2 regions of the Cytobacillus sp. Bva_UNVM-123 genome follow, and region 1 is predicted to be linked to the other one. Evidence: a T-box and tRNA genes for the amino acid it is inferred to sense, from the RefSeq annotation. Region 1 holds a T-box; the other holds one or more tRNA genes.
The links. A T-box is a leader RNA that pairs with one kind of tRNA and senses whether it is charged. The one in region 1 lies ahead of glyQ (glycine--tRNA ligase subunit alpha), so its partner is inferred to be a tRNA-Gly.
Positions count from the first base shown of each region.

Region 2: it encodes a tRNA-Gly, which carries the amino acid that the T-box ahead of glyQ (glycine--tRNA ligase subunit alpha) is inferred to sense. The anticodon was not compared.

Region 1 covers NZ_CM177772.1:3,402,084-3,410,488, reverse strand. Annotated here, with positions in the region: gene era (GTPase Era) at 1-523, shown strand, start outside; gene KDN24_RS17505 (YqzL family protein) at 729-872, shown strand; gene recO (DNA repair protein RecO) at 903-1,670, shown strand; gene vanG (D-alanine--D-serine ligase VanG) at 1,883-2,932, shown strand; gene KDN24_RS17490 (M15 family metallopeptidase) at 2,929-3,693, shown strand; partial or broken gene vanT (serine racemase VanT catalytic subunit) at 3,690-5,853, shown strand; T-box leader at 5,914-6,083, shown strand; gene glyQ (glycine--tRNA ligase subunit alpha) at 6,176-7,057, shown strand; gene glyS (glycine--tRNA ligase subunit beta) at 7,059-8,405, shown strand, end outside.
Region 2 covers NZ_CM177772.1:1,547,898-1,556,302, reverse strand. Annotated here, with positions in the region: gene nfsA (oxygen-insensitive NADPH nitroreductase) at 1-284, opposite strand, end outside; gene trmL (tRNA (uridine(34)/cytosine(34)/5-carboxymethylaminomethyluridine(34)-2'-O)-methyltransferase TrmL) at 405-878, opposite strand; gene KDN24_RS07435 (amidase domain-containing protein) at 967-1,842, opposite strand; gene queG (tRNA epoxyqueuosine(34) reductase QueG) at 1,916-3,046, opposite strand; gene KDN24_RS07425 (B3/B4 domain-containing protein) at 3,209-3,877, shown strand; tRNA gene KDN24_RS07420 (tRNA-Gly) at 4,353-4,426, opposite strand; gene galE (UDP-glucose 4-epimerase GalE) at 4,752-5,807, opposite strand; gene KDN24_RS07410 (acyltransferase family protein) at 5,887-6,942, opposite strand; gene KDN24_RS07405 (ATP-grasp domain-containing protein) at 6,958-7,929, opposite strand; gene KDN24_RS07400 (type III PLP-dependent enzyme domain-containing protein) at 7,954-8,405, opposite strand, start outside.

The sequences.
Region 1 (8,405 bases):
TCACCCTGATGAATTATTAACAATAATTGAATCTTATAAAGAAAAATATGATTTCAGAGAAATTGTACCGATTTCAGCACTTGAAGGAAATAATGTTGAAAAATTATTAGATCAGATTAAAAACTATATACCTGAAGGTCCGCAATACTATCCAGCTGATCAAGTAACCGATCATCCGGAACGTTTTATCGTTTCAGAGCTCATCCGTGAAAAAGCACTACATTTGACACGAGAAGAAATACCGCATTCTCTTGCTGTATTAATTGACAAAATGGAGCGAAAAGAAGACAAAGAGATTGTTCATGTTATGGCAACAATTATTGTTGAGCGTGATTCGCAAAAAGGAATTGTCATCGGAAAACAAGGGAAGATGCTTAAAGAAATAGGTGTACGTGCTCGTGTAGATATTGAAAATCTTCTCGGCTCAAAAGTTTTTCTTGAATTATGGGTTAAAGTTCAAAAGGATTGGCGCAATAAAATGTCAAACCTTCGTGACTTCGGATTTAAGGAAGATGAATATTAATAAAAGGTTTGTTAATGTGAATAATCGTTGAATCTGAGCTTGACAAAATTTCCCGCCCTAACTATGTTATTAGTGAAAAATGAAAATTATGTATGATATTAACTAACAATATTTTTCTCTTATGAAATTGAAAAGACAGGCTATGATAAATATAAAGATTTGGGAGTAAGAAAATGCGTTGAAAATCGGAAAGGTGGGGTTTTCCATGATGGATTTTACCTGGAGAGTTTTTTCACAGACAGGTAATATTGACACATATCTTCTTTTTAAGGAGCTAGAAAAGGAAACTCAAGATTTACCCGGAAATCAGGACGCAGAACTAGCAGAAATTGACTTTCCCATCTCATAAGTTTGTCTCCATATAGGGATGGTGGCAGTGATGCTTGAAAAATGTGAAGGCATCATCATTAGAACAACTAATTATGGTGAAACAAATAAGATCGTGACACTTTATACACGCGAATGGGGAAAAGTTGGTGTGATGGCAAGAGGTGCAAAAAAGCCGAATAGTCGGCTAGCTGCCGTCACCCAGCTTTTTACATATGGTTATTTTTTAGTGCAAAAATCAACGGGATTAGGCGGACTTCAACAGGGAGAGATTATTTCTTCTATGCGTTCCATCAAAGAAGATATTTTTCTCACTGCCTATGCAAGCTACATCGTTGATTTAACGGATAAAAGCACAGAGGATCGAAAGCCGAATCCCTTCTTGTTTGAGCTAATTTATCAAACATTAAATTTGATTAATGAAGGCTATGATGCAGAAATCATTGTAAATATTTTTGAGATGAAAATGCTAAATTCACTAGGGCTTTATCCAGTGTTAAATCAGTGTACGATATGTAAAAATACGGAAGGACATTTTTCGTTTTCGATACGTGAAGGCGGATTAATCTGTCATCGTTGTTTAGAAAAAGATCCATATCATCTTAAAATAACTCCAGCAACTGTAAAGCTTTTACGGCTCTTTTACTTTTTAGATCTTTCAAGACTTGGAAATATTTCTGTAAAACCAGAAACAAAAGCAGAACTAAAAAAAGTCATTGCGACTTATTATGATGAATATTCAGGACTAAATTTAAAAACGAAAAAGTTTTTAAATCAAATGGAAAAATGGGATAGAGGGACAGGTCCCTTGTCCCATTAATGAATCATAAGATAATCTTAAGGTATTTATAAGGAAAAATTAAAAAACAACTCCTTACTCTCTGTTTTAATTAAGAGAGAAAAGGAGTTGTTTTTTCATTTAATAGGAGTGTCTCTTTCTTGTCCGATTAAAGAATTAATTATTTATGTAGGGGGAGGATAGTTAGTTTTCGTCTATTGTATAGAAGTTGTCAGAAGGAGGAGAGAACAAGGATGGAAAAGAAGAAGATTGCGATTATCTTTGGTGGCTGTTCAACAGAATATGAAGTATCATTAAAGTCCGCTTCCGCAGTCATTAAACACGTTAACTATAATCTTTATGAAACAATATTAATTGGGATTACAAGACAAGGGAAATGGCTTAAGTATAATGGCGACCTTGATAAGATCGCTAATAATACTTGGAGTGAAGACGAAAGCTGTATTCCAACAATTATCTCTCCTAGTAGAGATGTTCATGGTTTACTTGAATTTCATAAAAATAATCTTCAAATAACGGAAATTGATGCAGCATTTCCAATTCTTCATGGACGAAATGGTGAGGACGGTACGATTCAGGGGCTATTGGAGTTAGCTGGGATTCCGGTTATTGGCTGTGACATGCTTTCCTCAGCCATTTGTATGGATAAATGGCTGGCACATACATTGGTAGAGCAGGCAGGAATAAAGGTACCGCGTTCTATTGTCATAAATGACAAAATAAGTGAGAGTGAACTTCTTGAAAAGATCAAATCATTTTCCTTACCGCTGTTTATGAAGCCTGTAAGAGCAGGGTCATCCTTTGGGATTACAAAAGTATATAAAAGAAATGACCTATTCAAGGCTGCTGTAAACGCATTTGAATATGATAATAAAGTCATTATTGAGGAAAACATCTCTGGTTTTGAAGTTGGCTGCGCCATATTGGGCAATGATGAATTAATGATTGGTGAAGTAGATGAAATCGAACTTGAAAGTGGCTTTTTCGACTATCAAGAAAAATATACGTTGCAGAATTCTAATATTCATTTACCAGCAAGAGTCGATTCACAGACAACAAATAAAATTAAACATATTGCAAAAACGATTTATAGGGTGTTAGGTTGTAAAGGGTTTGCAAGAGTCGATCTATTTTTAACACCAGATGGTGATCTTTATTTTAATGAAGTGAACACAATCCCTGGTTTTACTGCACATAGCCGCTTTCCTAATATGCTCAAAAGCGGCGGAATGTCGTTTGAAGAGATTTTAGAAAGGATAATAAGGCTAGGGGTAGAACAATGAAAAGTTTAGTTCTAGAGAAAGCCAATTTGTATAAAGGAAATTTAATCCTGATTAATAAGACGCATGCTGTTTCGGATGAATTTATTGATAATGACTTTGTTTCTATTAGTTCTGATTATCCCACTATTTTAATAAATCATGAGGCAGCAGTTATGTATGCAAAACTTATCGCTTCACTTAAAAGTGCTCAGAATATTGTCCCTGTTAGCGGTTATCGGACTTTCGCAGAGCAGCAAAAAATCTACTATGACTCTATGGCGGAAAATGGCGAAGAATTTACATCCAATTATGTTGCATTGCCAAACCATAGTGAACATCAAACAGGTTTAGCGATCGATGTTGGAATAGCCAAAGAGGATATTGATTTTATTCGACCAGAATTCCCATATACAGGGATAAGTCAAAAATTTCGAGAAAAGGCACCTATGTACGGATTTATCGAACGTTATCCTTGTGGGAAGACAGATATTACTGGAATTGCCCATGAGCCTTGGCATTTTCGCTATGTTGGCTTTCCTCATTCATATGTAATAAAACAGAAAGAAATCACTTTAGAAGAATACATAGAATATATAAAAGGTTTCTCATATAACAAAAGCCATCTTCAGTTAAAAATAGATGAGCAATTTTTTGAAATATTTTATGTCGAGGCATCTTCGGATTTTCCAATTTATTTACAAATCTCAAGTAATGATCGTTATCAAGTTTCTGGAGATAATGCTACTGGGTTTATTGTCACGATTTGGAGGATAGATGGATGAATCCAAAAAGTGAATATGGTGGAATTGACTATTTTAAAATGATTGCAGCCATTCTTGTCGTTGCTAATCATACATCACCATTATTATCATTAACCGAAACAGGAGATTTCATTTTGACCCGAATTGTTGCCAGGGTTGCAGTTCCATTTTTCTTTATGACAACAGGTTTTTTCTTAGTGTCTCATTATCTAAACAATCAAGAAGCAGACCGAAATAAATTAAATAAATTTATGAAAAAATCTTGTTTATTGTATGGAATCTCCATTCTTCTCTATCTCCCAATAAACTTTTATGCAGGTTATTTTGACAATAAACCTATTATGCCAACCCTATTAAAGGATATTGTTTTTGATGGAACTTTTTATCATCTTTGGTATTTACCTGCTGTCATAATTGGAGTAGCTGGATTATATGTACTATTAAATAAATTTACAGTGACCTCTGTTTTTCTAATTGCAAGTCTTCTTTATTTAGTTGGACTTTTCGGAGATAGTTATTATGGAATAGCAGAACAAATGCCATTTTTGAAGCTTTTTTATGAAGAAGTATTTAGCATTTCCGATTACACAAGAAATGGTCTATTTTTTGCCCCTATATTTCTTATACTCGGGGCATTGATTGCTAAACAACCGAGACCTGGACATTTGAAGAATTGCTTTTTCGGGCTTGTCGTATCAGCTTCCCTTCTGTTAATTGAAGGATTGCTGCTTCATAAATATTCTTTACAACGTCATGACAGCATGTATTTAATGCTGATTCCATGCATGTTTTTTGTCTTCCAACTATTGCTTTTATGGAAAGGCAAAGAAAGGAAAGACTTACGAAACATTTCCATGATTGTGTATATCATTCATCCTTTTATTATTGTTCTCGTACGTGGTTTTGCTAAAATCACAAGTCTTCAGTCGTTATTAGTGGAAAATAGTATGATTCATTTTTTCGTAGTCACTTTAGTATCTTACGGTTGTTCAGCAATACTCGTAAAACAAATGGATAAAAAAAGAAAGGAAAATGGTTATGAAGGGCCGAGCATGGGCTGAAATGAATTTGGCTAATCTTCGTCACAATGTAAAGGAATTACAAAAAATATTACCTCATAAATGTGAGTTTATGGCAGTAGTAAAAGCAAATGGATATGGACATGGTAGTGTTCAAATGGCAAAAGAGCTTAATAAAATAGGAATTACTCATTTTGCAGTCGCGACATTGGCTGAAGGGATTGAACTTCGCATAAATGGGGTGAAAGGTGAAATTTTAATATTAGGCTATACCTCTTTACAAGAAGCCTATGAATTGCAGCGATATCAATTAACCCAGACTATCGTTAGTTTCGATTATGCAAAGCAGTTAAACAAATTAGGTCAGAAAATAATGACGCACCTTAAAATTGATACTGGTATGAATCGTTTAGGGGAAAGATGCGAAAACATGACGAAAATTAAACAAATATGTTCTTGTGAAAACTTGGAAATTAAAGGTATATATACACATTTAAGTGTCTCTGATCAATTACATGTCGATGTGCGAAAATTTACCTACTTGCAAATAGAACGATTTCATAAAATAGTCAAAGAGCTTAAGTATCGCGAGGGGATTTCCCCGAAAATTCATATGCAAAGCAGCTATGGGATTTTGAATTTTCCTGAGCTTCATTGTGATTTTGCAAGAATTGGCATTGCAATGTATGGGGTTTTGAGTGCTGCAAATGATAAAACAAAGCTTTCCGTTGATTTACGTCCAGTTCTTTCTTTAAAAGCAAGAATATCGATTATAAAAGAAATTAAACGTGGTGAATTTGTTGGATATGGTCGGCAATATCGCGCAACTCGTCAATCCAAAATTGCAGGGGTATCAATAGGTTATGCAGATGGATTTCCAAGAAGCTTAGCAAGCAGGAATAGTTATGTACTTGTTTCTGGTCAAAGAGCACCTATTATTGGAAAGATTTGCATGGATCAGCTTTTAATTGATATTACAAATATCCGAGATGTTAAGCAGGATGATATTGTTACGTTAATCGGAACGGATGGTACAGAACAAATAACTGCTGAACAGGTTGCTGAAAATGCTGGAACAATAACAAATGAGCTGTTAAGCCGGTTGGGAGAACGGATTGAAAGGATCTGGGAAAAGGAACCGGTTCCCCTGTCCCTAAAATAATTAGATTGCTTTTATTGACATTCGTTTTTGTTTCATCTATTATTCATATTATTAACTATATTCGTTGCTGTGACGGAGAAGAGTACTTTTCCCACTCTATTTAAGCGATCCTAGGGTAGTGAAAGCTAGGTATGGAAGGATAAGGAAGGCGCTCCAGAGCAATTGGACAATAAAGTGGCTGTATATTACAGCAAATAGGGTGGAACCGCGGGTAAACTCTCGTCCCTATGCTTCATGCATAGAGACGGGGGTTTTTTGTTGTTTTGTCATGAATGAACACTTATTGCAAAAGGAAAGAAACTTTATTAAGGAAGGTGCAAAAATGAATATTCAAAACATGATTTTAACTTTGCAGAAGCATTGGTCAAGTCAAGGCTGTATATTAATGCAAGCTTACGATGTTGAAAAGGGGGCAGGTACGATGAGCCCATACACCTTTTTACGGGCGATTGGTCCAGAGCCGTGGAATGTAGCTTATGTCGAGCCGTCACGCCGCCCTGCTGATGGCAGATATGGTGAGAATCCAAACCGTCTTTATCAGCACCATCAATTTCAAGTGATTATGAAGCCATCACCAGATAATATTCAAGAATTGTATTTAGAATCATTACAGGCTTTAGGAATAAACCCATTAGAGCATGATATCCGTTTTGTAGAGGATAATTGGGAGAATCCTTCACTCGGCTGTGCTGGTCTTGGATGGGAAGTATGGCTGGATGGGATGGAAATTACACAATTTACTTATTTTCAACAAGTCGGAGGAATCGAGTGTAAGCCTGTTTCCGTAGAAATTACCTATGGAATTGAACGATTAGCATCTTACATCCAAGAAAAAGAGAATGTTTTTGATCTTGAATGGACAGACGGTTTTACAGTCAGAGATATTTTCTTACAGCCAGAAATTGAGCATTCTAAATATACATTTGAGACATCTGATACCGAAATGCTCTTTAATCTTTTCAATATTTATGAAAAGGAAGCACATCGACAAATGGAGGAAGGACTTGTCCACCCCGCATATGATTATGTTCTGAAATGTTCACATGCATTCAATCTTTTAGATGCGAAAGGTGCCATTTCTGTTACGGAAAGAACCGGTTATTTAGGAAGATGTCGTAATCTTGCTAGAAAAATTGCCAAAACGTTTTATGAAGAGCGTGAAAAACTTGGTTTTCCAATATTAAAATCAAAGGAGGAGAAGTGAAATGACTAAAAGAGATCTCCTTTTAGAAATAGGATTAGAAGAAATTCCAGCGAGATTTGTGACGAACTCCATGAATCAGCTAGCAGAGAAAGTCCAATCATGGTTAGCAGAAAAGAAAATTGCTTATGATGAAGTAAAAGCTTATTCATCGCCACGTCGATTAGCTGTGCTTGTTGAAGGCGTGAACGAAGCACAAGAGGATATTCATGAAGAAGCAAAGGGTCCTGCAAAAAAAATTGCAATGGATGATAAAGGTGAATGGTCGAAGGCTGCAATTGGATTTTGCCGTGGGCAAGGTGCGCAAGTTGATGAGATCTTTTTTAAGGAAATTAATGGAGTTGAATATGCTCATGTTAAAAAATTTATTAAAGGTCAGGAAACAGTTACTTTACTACATGAGCTAAAGCAAATTATCACAGCCATGACATTCCCAAAAAACATGCGCTGGGCAGATAAAGAACTCCGTTTTATACGACCGATAAAGTGGATCATAGCCTTATTTGGAAATGAGATTATTCCATTTTCCATTACTTCAGTTGAGACTAGTAATTGGACAATAGGTCATCGTTTTCTAGGTGGCAAAGTGACAATTAATGAGCCAAAAGAATATGAAAAGGCATTATTGAACCAGTATGTTATTGTGAATCCTGAAGATAGAAAGAATGCAATATTATCACAAATAAAGGCGATCGAAGAAGAAAATAATTGGATAATTCCGATTGATGAGGAATTATTAGAAGAAGTAAATAATCTTGTTGAATATCCAACAGCTTTGTTTGGCCGCTTTGAAGAGGAGTTTCTCGACATTCCTGAAGAAGTCCTTATTACTTCAATGAAGGAACATCAGCGTTATTTTCCGGTGAAAACAAAAGCTGAAAAGCTACTTCCTTTTTTTGTCACGGTACGAAATGGTGGACATGAACATTTAGATAAGGTGGCAAGAGGCAATGAAAAAGTATTAAGAGCTAGACTTTCTGATGCTGCTTTCTTTTATAAGGAAGATCAAAAAACGGCCATTGAAGATTCTTTAGCGAAATTAAAGTCTATTGTTTACCATGAGGAAATCGGAACACTTTCAGAAAAAGTCGAGCGAGTCAGAAAGCTGACAAATAATATTACCGCTGAACTTCATTTAAGCGAGGAGGAAAGCGAGATTGCTGAGCGTGCGGCGGAAATTTGTAAATTTGATCTAGTTTCTAATATGGTCTATGAATTCCCTGAGTTGCAAGGATTTATGGGAGAGAAATATGCGCTCCAAAAAGGTGAAAAAGAAGGTGTTGCAAAGGCTATAAATGAGCACTATATGCCGCGCAATGCTGATGATGAAACAGCTAGCAGTAATCCAGGA
Region 2 (8,405 bases), 1.9 Mb from region 1:
TTTCCTTCCATTTCTCCTATTAATTCATGACGAAAGAAATCTGCACAAAATAGAAAGAAATGTCCATTTCGGGCAACATAGCTTTGATTACCTGCTAGCTGTGCCAATTTTTCCTTTTTTTCGTAATCAGTAACACCGATAATCGAATAAGCCTGGATGAAGCTTGAAGTGGATGCTGATTGTGCACTTTCAACAATTGTTTTAATTTGCTCTTTAGATAAAGATTTATCCTCAAATTTGCGAATAGAGCGATGATTCCTCTGTAAATTTATCGTTTCATTCATATTTTCCCATCCTTTCATACCATATTGTACTGATTAATGTTATTTTCTCCAATCGGACAGCTCTTAAAAATCAAAAAAACTATCCTAAATGCATAGCAATCAGGATAGCTTTGATAACGTCTATTTTAAATGAAGAAAATCTTGTTGCCTCAACGCCTCATAAATAAGGATCGCAGCAGTATTTGAAAGATTTAATGAACGGACATTTCCATTCATCGGAATTCTGAGTGCTCGATCTTTATTTTTCTCAATAACATCTTTCGGAAGGCCTGTCGTTTCTCTTCCAAAAATAAAGTAATAATCTTTATTCTTATCACTATAATCAAAAGTAGAATGAGGCATACTCCCAAATTTCGTTAAATAATAAAATTCCCCACCATCATTTTTCTCATAAAATTCCTCTAGGGAATCGTAATAAATAATGTTTACAAACTGCCAGTAGTCTAATCCAGCCCGTTTTAACATTTTATCATCAGTCGAAAAACCGAGCGGACGAATTAAATGTAAAATCGTATCAGTCGCTGCACAAGTACGAGCGATATTGCCGGTATTAGCTGGAATCTCTGGTTGATATAATACAACATGCAATGCCACGTCTTTCACCTCTAAAAGAATTTAACTATAATAATTTATTATATCACTATGCAAAGGAATTAGGACGGCGCATAAGAGGAATATTTAATTATACGTCTTCAATCGATAAAAACTTATATTTAATATTTGGAGTATACGCAGTTGAATCTTCATAGGCCCAATATCTCATTCTACTATTATAAGTGTTTGCATTCACTAATGGCATTCCGTCAGCATCTTTTGCTGTAACAATGGTTGTATGATCGAACCGTCCATCCCCTTGAAAGTCATAGCAGATGACATCGCCTAATAATAATTCTTTAGGACTTGATACCTCTTTTGCTCGCAAACCAATTTTTGAGTGTGGCAAATAATTCTTCATCGCATTGGCCACAGACCAGCTATAGCTCCAATTACTATTTGTCGTCCACCATCCTTGCCCCCGATTAGGATGCCCTCTCATCGGAGCTCCTCCCGCATATAAACATTGTGATATATAGTTCGTACAATTTACTTCAAACGTCTTATATGCTGGATTATAGCTATTCCACCATCTTTCAGCATATTGAACAGCCTTTAAACGGTCATATTCATATGAGATTCTTTCTAGTGTTTCTTCCTCTCTCACATTTTCATTTTCTTGCTTTTCCTCTATTTTAACGACTTCAAATGGATTGACTTCTATATCATCCACGATTACCCCTTTATAAAACTCGGCTATGCGCTCTTCCACTTCCTCTTCCATAATAAACATCTCTTTTTGTTTAATTAAATATTTAAAGTGAACTTGATAATTCACATTACGAATATCTGCTACTTCATCACCAACTGAAATAATCTTTCCGGTCGCTTGAGCTTTCACAATATCTCCTGAACGTTTACCTAAGTTTTCCTTTTTCTGCTCAATTTTCGTGCAAGTACCTTTATTGGGAGTAACACATTGTTGAACACGTTTTTCCAATAATTGTTGAAGCTGATCTCGCATAAGCAAACACTCCTTTCACATTTATTTATATGAAAGGATATTGCTTTCATTCAACACGATTGATAAGTAAACTTTAATTATACACTCTTATGGCACCATGTATTTCTGACAACACGGATTCATCATCTTCCTCTTTAAGACGTTGTTGTAAAGCTAAATGAGCTGTTTCTCCACCAATTTTTCCAAGTGCCCAAGCAGCCGTGCCGCGAATTTCTGGACGTGGATCCTTTGTCAGCACCTGAATTAAGTCAATAACTGCAGTTTCATCTTTAAAATGTGCTAATGCAATAATAGCATTACGTTGGATCGGTTTTCTCCCTCTCCAAGAACCTGAAAGATGTCCGAATTTCTCTTTAAATTCTCGATTGCTCATATGCAAAATTGGGGTTAACAGTGGCTTAACGATTTCAGGACCAGCCTCCATTTCCTCATGAAAATGAAAATCTTTTCCTTTATTTACTGGACAAACAGTTTGGCACGTGTCACACCCATATATTCGATTTCCGATTTTTTCACGAAATGGTTCAGCAATATATCCCTTTGTTTGTGTTAAAAAAGCGATACAGCGCTGCGCATTTAGCTGCCCACCTTGAACTAACGCACCGGTTGGACAAGCATCAATACACTTATTACAAGTCCCACAACGATCTTCGATTGGTTCATCTGGTTCAAAGGGGATGGTTGTGATCATTTCTCCTAAATAAACATATGACCCAAATTCCGGTGTAATAATTGAACAATTTTTCCCGCTCCAACCAATGCCTGCTCTCTCAGCGACAGCTCTATCAACTAATTCACCCGTATCAACCATTGATTTACACTTTGCAGTAGGCAGCTTTAATTGAATAAATTCTTCTAACTGCTGCAATCGTTCACGCAAAATGAGATGATAGTCTTTTCCCCATGATGCCCGACAAAAAATGCCTCTTCTCTCTCCCTTTTTACTGACCACTCTTACTTTCATTTTCGAAGGATAGGCTAGTGCAATAGAAATTATGGAACGAGGTTCTTCCATTAATAAAGCTGGATTCACCCTTTTTTCAATATCCTTTTCTTCAAAGCCTGATTGATATTGCAACTCTTGCTGCCGGATTAACCGATTTCTCATCTCATCAAAAGGGGCGGCAGTCGTAAACCCGATTTTATCAATTCCAATCGTTTTACTATATTCAATAATCTCTTGCTTTAATTGAGCATAGTTCATTATTTGTCACCTTCTTTTCTAAAAAAACCTTAAAATTGCTGCAAATCATATAAAGAATACTTTTTTCGCATCTATATTAGCAGTTAATCATCACTGCATTACATTTAAAGACCATTGTTTATTATGATAAACTAAATTTAAATAAATTTGGAGGTGGAAACGTTGGAAATTCATCTTTCACAGGAACTTTGCACACTCGTTCCTAACTTTAAGGTTGGGGTTATCCATTATCACAATATACATGTTGGCGAATCACCTCAAATGGTAAAGGGGCGATTGCAATTATTCCAGGAGTCCCTTTTCTTTGATTTAGAAGATAAAAATGTAAACGAATTAGAAGGAATTAAAGAATGGAGACAAATTTTCAAATCAGTTGGAAAGGACCCCAACCGTTACCGCCTTTCAGCTGAAGCTTTATATCGCAGGGTAAAAAAGCAAAACTACTTACAGCCAGTCAACAGCTCCATCGATTTAAATAACTTTTTTTCCTTGCAATATGAAATTCCGATTGGGATTTATGATTTAGATAAATTATCTGGAGACATTACCATTAGACTTGGAGATGAAGGAGAAGAATATCAAGGTTTAAATGGAAGACCAAATTCACTGCACCGCTTAATCATTAATGTAGACGAACAAGGTCCGTTCGGTAGCCCTTTTGTAGATTCAGAGAGAACTTGTGTAACAGAGGAAACGAAGAATGCCGTCCAAATCGTCTTTTTGCGGCCGTCCATAAATATAGACGAAGCAAAGCAAATGGTGAAATCGTTGATGGATATGTATTTACAGGTTCATGGGGGAGAAGGGGAGTTTGCGATTAATGGGTGCTGATTGGCACCCTTTTTTCATAATCTTCACAAAAAAAATTGCGACTTCCTGCATTTTTATAGTAACTTTTCCTGGTTTATCGGCGACTTTCTAGATATATCAGCGACTTTATGAATGATATCAGCCTCTTTCCGTTTATATCGGCAATTTTCCGTTTATATTGGCCAGTTTCCATTTATATCGGCCAGTTTTCGTTTATATCGGCCTCTTTCCATTTATATCGGCCAGTTTCCGTTTATATCGGCCAGTTTCCGTTTATATCGGTCTCTTTCCGTTTATATCGGCCTCTTTCCATTTATATCGGCCTCTTTCCGTTTATATCGGCCTCTTTCCGTTTATATCGGCCAGTTTCCGTTTATATCGGTCTCTTTCCGTTTATATCGGCCTCTTTCCATTTAGCTAAAATTTAATCATTTCCGGCAAATAAAAAAACGCAACACCTCGTTCTTTTCGAATCGAAACACTGCGTTGATATGTATGGAGCGGGTGAAGGGAATCGAACCCTCATCAACAGCTTGGAAGGCTGTGGTTTTACCACTAAACTACACCCGCATATTATTTGTATTTTTAAGTAATTTTACTTTACGAGCAAATGCCTCTTCCTCTTCTAGCATATTCAAGGATGTAAATGCGTCGAGGCAACTCGATGAAAATTCTTGGAAGCTTTGCTCGTGGCTGTGGTTTTACCACTAAACTACACCCGCGTATTATTTGTTATAAAATTCACATGGAGAGTATACAAGAAATTGTATATCATCATAAAAAAAATAAAACAGGTTTCCCTGTAATCGTTTGTTTCTGATGTGATAACTACTATATAATACTCTCCTTTTTATGTTTCGTCAAGATTTTTTCGCGGAATTTGTCGAATTATTTTTTATTCAATTATAAGAGAATTATTCATATTATATTGATTCTGCTCTTCTTCAAACCCATTCGGATTATTTACTTGCCAGCGCCATGTATCCTCACACATTTCATCAATTCCTCTTTCCGCCACCCAATATAACTCTCTTTTTGCTTTCTGGGGATCTGCATAGCTAACCGCAATGTCACCCGCTCTTCTTTCAACAATTCGATAAGGAATTTCTAGACCAGCAACATGTTCAAATGCTCTTACGATCTCTAAAACACTATATCCTCTTCCAGTACCAAGATTGTACACTTCAACACCTTGACTGTTATAAATTTTATCTAAAGCTTTCAGATGGCCAACTGCTAAATCAACAACATGAATATAATCTCTAACTCCAGTTCCATCATGTGTATGATAATCATCCCCAAAAATCTTTAATTCTTTTAGCTTTCCTACTGCAACTTGACTAATATAAGGTAGAAGATTATTAGGGATTCCATTAGGGTCCTCGCCAATAAGACCACTTCTATGTGCACCCACTGGATTAAAATAGCGTAATAGAGCTATACTCCATTTTTGATTGGATATATATAAGTCTTGTAGAAGCTGCTCACAGATTAATTTTGTTCTTCCATATGGATTAGTTGCTTGAAGTGGGAGCTCCTCCATGAATGGGATGTTATTTGACATTCCGTAAACTGTTGCTGATGAACTAAAGACCATCCGAAACACGCCAAAGCTTTCCATCACTTCACATAAATTCAATGTTCCAATTATATTGTTTTGATAGTAACGTTGAGGAATGGCAACCGATTCTCCAACTGCCTTCAAACCAGCAAAATGAATGACTGCCTCAATATTATTTTCAGCAAAAACTCTCATTAATGACTCTTTATTTAATAAATCAACTTCATATACTGGAAAATCTTTCTCCGTAATCTCGACGACACGTCTCAATGCTTCAGGCTTACTATTTAAAAAATTATCGACGACTACAATTTCATAGCCTGCTTGAAGCAGTTCTACACATGTGTGAGTCCCGATATAGCCAGCACCACCTGTAATTAGGATTGGCATTTCATAACCTCCATTGTTTCTATTTCATCGTTAATGTTTGGATCAAAAAAAGGCTACTCCGAACACGGAATAGCCTTTCTTACCTAAATAAAGCAATCTGTTGCTTTTGATAAAGTAATTTTTTTAATCTTATATTCATTGGTTTTTCTATAAATGTATGCACAATACATCCTGCAGCTATCGCAAAAACAATAATTATGAAATTTGCTACTAAATAGTGGGTAGTAAAGAACAGGAATGAGCTAAGTATCCGACATATAATTGATAATGCTACTTTATGAATAAGATAAATGGAAAATGAGGCATCACCAAGATATTTAGCCAATTTAGGGATTTTAAATTCCTTTTTTAAGTCTATTGATGCGAATCCAATTATTAATAAAGTAGAGGCTATAGTCGTAACGACTTGTAGACTGACATCAACCCACAAATATTTACTATTAAACCAAGCAAGCGGAAATCCGCTCATCCCCAAAATAATCAATAAGAAAGAAAGATATTGATTTAAATTAAATTTCAACACGAAATAAGCACAGGCTATACCTAAGATAAAAATGATATTATTAAAATTAAACAAAAAATTAATCAAGAAGTGAGAACTTGAAAGGATACCTATACTAAATAAAAGTGAAATGACTGTCCAAATAACATGAAGAACAATAATCATTGTTTTATTTTTCAAAAAAAGCAGTGAAAACATTAAATAGAAAAAAACTGTATGCACTAATGACCAAGCAACACCCAAAATAGGCTCGTCTCCTGTTGGTATTAGTAAAAATGATGTAATGATTTTAATCACTTCTTTTTCTGTTCCATGACTAAAGCCTGAGGAGAAATAGAAAATGGGCAATACACAAATCGTAATAATCCAATATACTGGAAATATTCTTATGAATCTTTTAAAGAGGAAATCTTTTAATATTTGTAGATTTCCAAACTTTTCATGATATAAGTAATAAACCATAAAACCTGAAAGAGCAAAAAAATAATAGACTCCACCTGAAGCCGTATATACTGCAAATCCTAAAACATTTACATTGAAATAAGCAAGCATAAATTCATTCGCATGAAATAATAGAACGAGAAGCGGTACGAATGCCCGTGAAAACTGGATTAAGTTTAATTTTTTTCTCATTCAAGCTATGCCTCCTTATGTGAGAACTACAAATTGATCATATCTAACCATTGTTTTTCCTTCTTCATATTCACCTAAATAATTAGCATAGGGAACATTTGAAAAACCATTTAAATTATTCATAATATCTTTGATAAAGTTTTGCCCCATTTCATATGCATATGGATATCCCCCACCAAACCGCGGATTAATTTCCGAAATAACATATCCCTCTTCCGTCTTAAAGAAATCAATATCAACTGGTCCAACCGGCCCCAATGAAGTTATTAATTTTTTTGTTAATATGTGTAGAACTGGATCTTTCACCACAACCGATTTATCTGTTTCTCCAGCCCTCATATTTAACTTTCTTTTACTGAAAAAGCTAGTTGTTTTTTTACTAATAATATCAACATAGCACTCTACACAATATTCGCTTCCTTGCATAAATGGCTGTACAATAAATTTATGATTTGGCGTTAAAAGACTTTCAAGCTCCTGTCTATTTGTCACTTTATGAATCCCTATGCTTCCGCTCCCATTTTTTAGTTTAACGATTAATGGGAATTCGAGATTTCCACTGTTCAGTTCTTCTGTTACTTCATTCAAATCTATATAGGTTGGAACCGACGGTAAATTATTTTCTTGCAAAAACTGAAAAGTTAAGTATTTATCATAACAAATATCAATCACTTTTCTATCCGAAATAATCATTTGAATACCTTCTTTTTTAAACTCTTCCTTATAACGAGTTAATAAACTCAGTTCAGGATCGATTAGCGTAAGAATGCCCTTAATATGATACTTCTGGCAAATACGTTTTAAGTGTTGGATATATTCAGGATGATCGATTCTAGGAACAATCTCATAAATATCCGCATGATACAGGGCTGGTGCAGTATTATCACAATCTACAGCAATCACTTTTCCCTTTACTTTATTTAACTCTTTCTTGAAATAGTCAATTAGTTGAACACGTCGCCCAACACTACAAATTAAAATATTCACTAAATATCCCCCATTTAACAACGATTAAAAATGATAGATTTCTTCGTTAAAAAACTGCTTTATTGTTTCTTTTTTCCTTGCAACAGTCATTTCATTGCCGTCAATTGCGATAATGGCAGGTCTTTCTTTAATAAAAGGCGGATTAAAAACGATCGTATAGGCGCCAACATTTTCAAAAATGATATAATCATCTTTCTCAGGCATTATTTCGTTAAAATCATTTGCCAAATAATCTTTCTCTAGGCATGTATAACCAACGATATGAAAGTTAGCTTTAACATTATGTAAATCTTTATTTTTCTTCACTATCCTCATTGGCAAATTCTTTTTATGCATGGTTGGCTTTACATTATGAACACTGCCATCAACGAGAATCAGAGTATCATTGGCAACTTTTTTGATTCCTTTTACTTTGGCAATAAAAATAAAAGTATTTGCCACCATCGCTATTCCAGGTTCAATTATTAAAGTTGGTT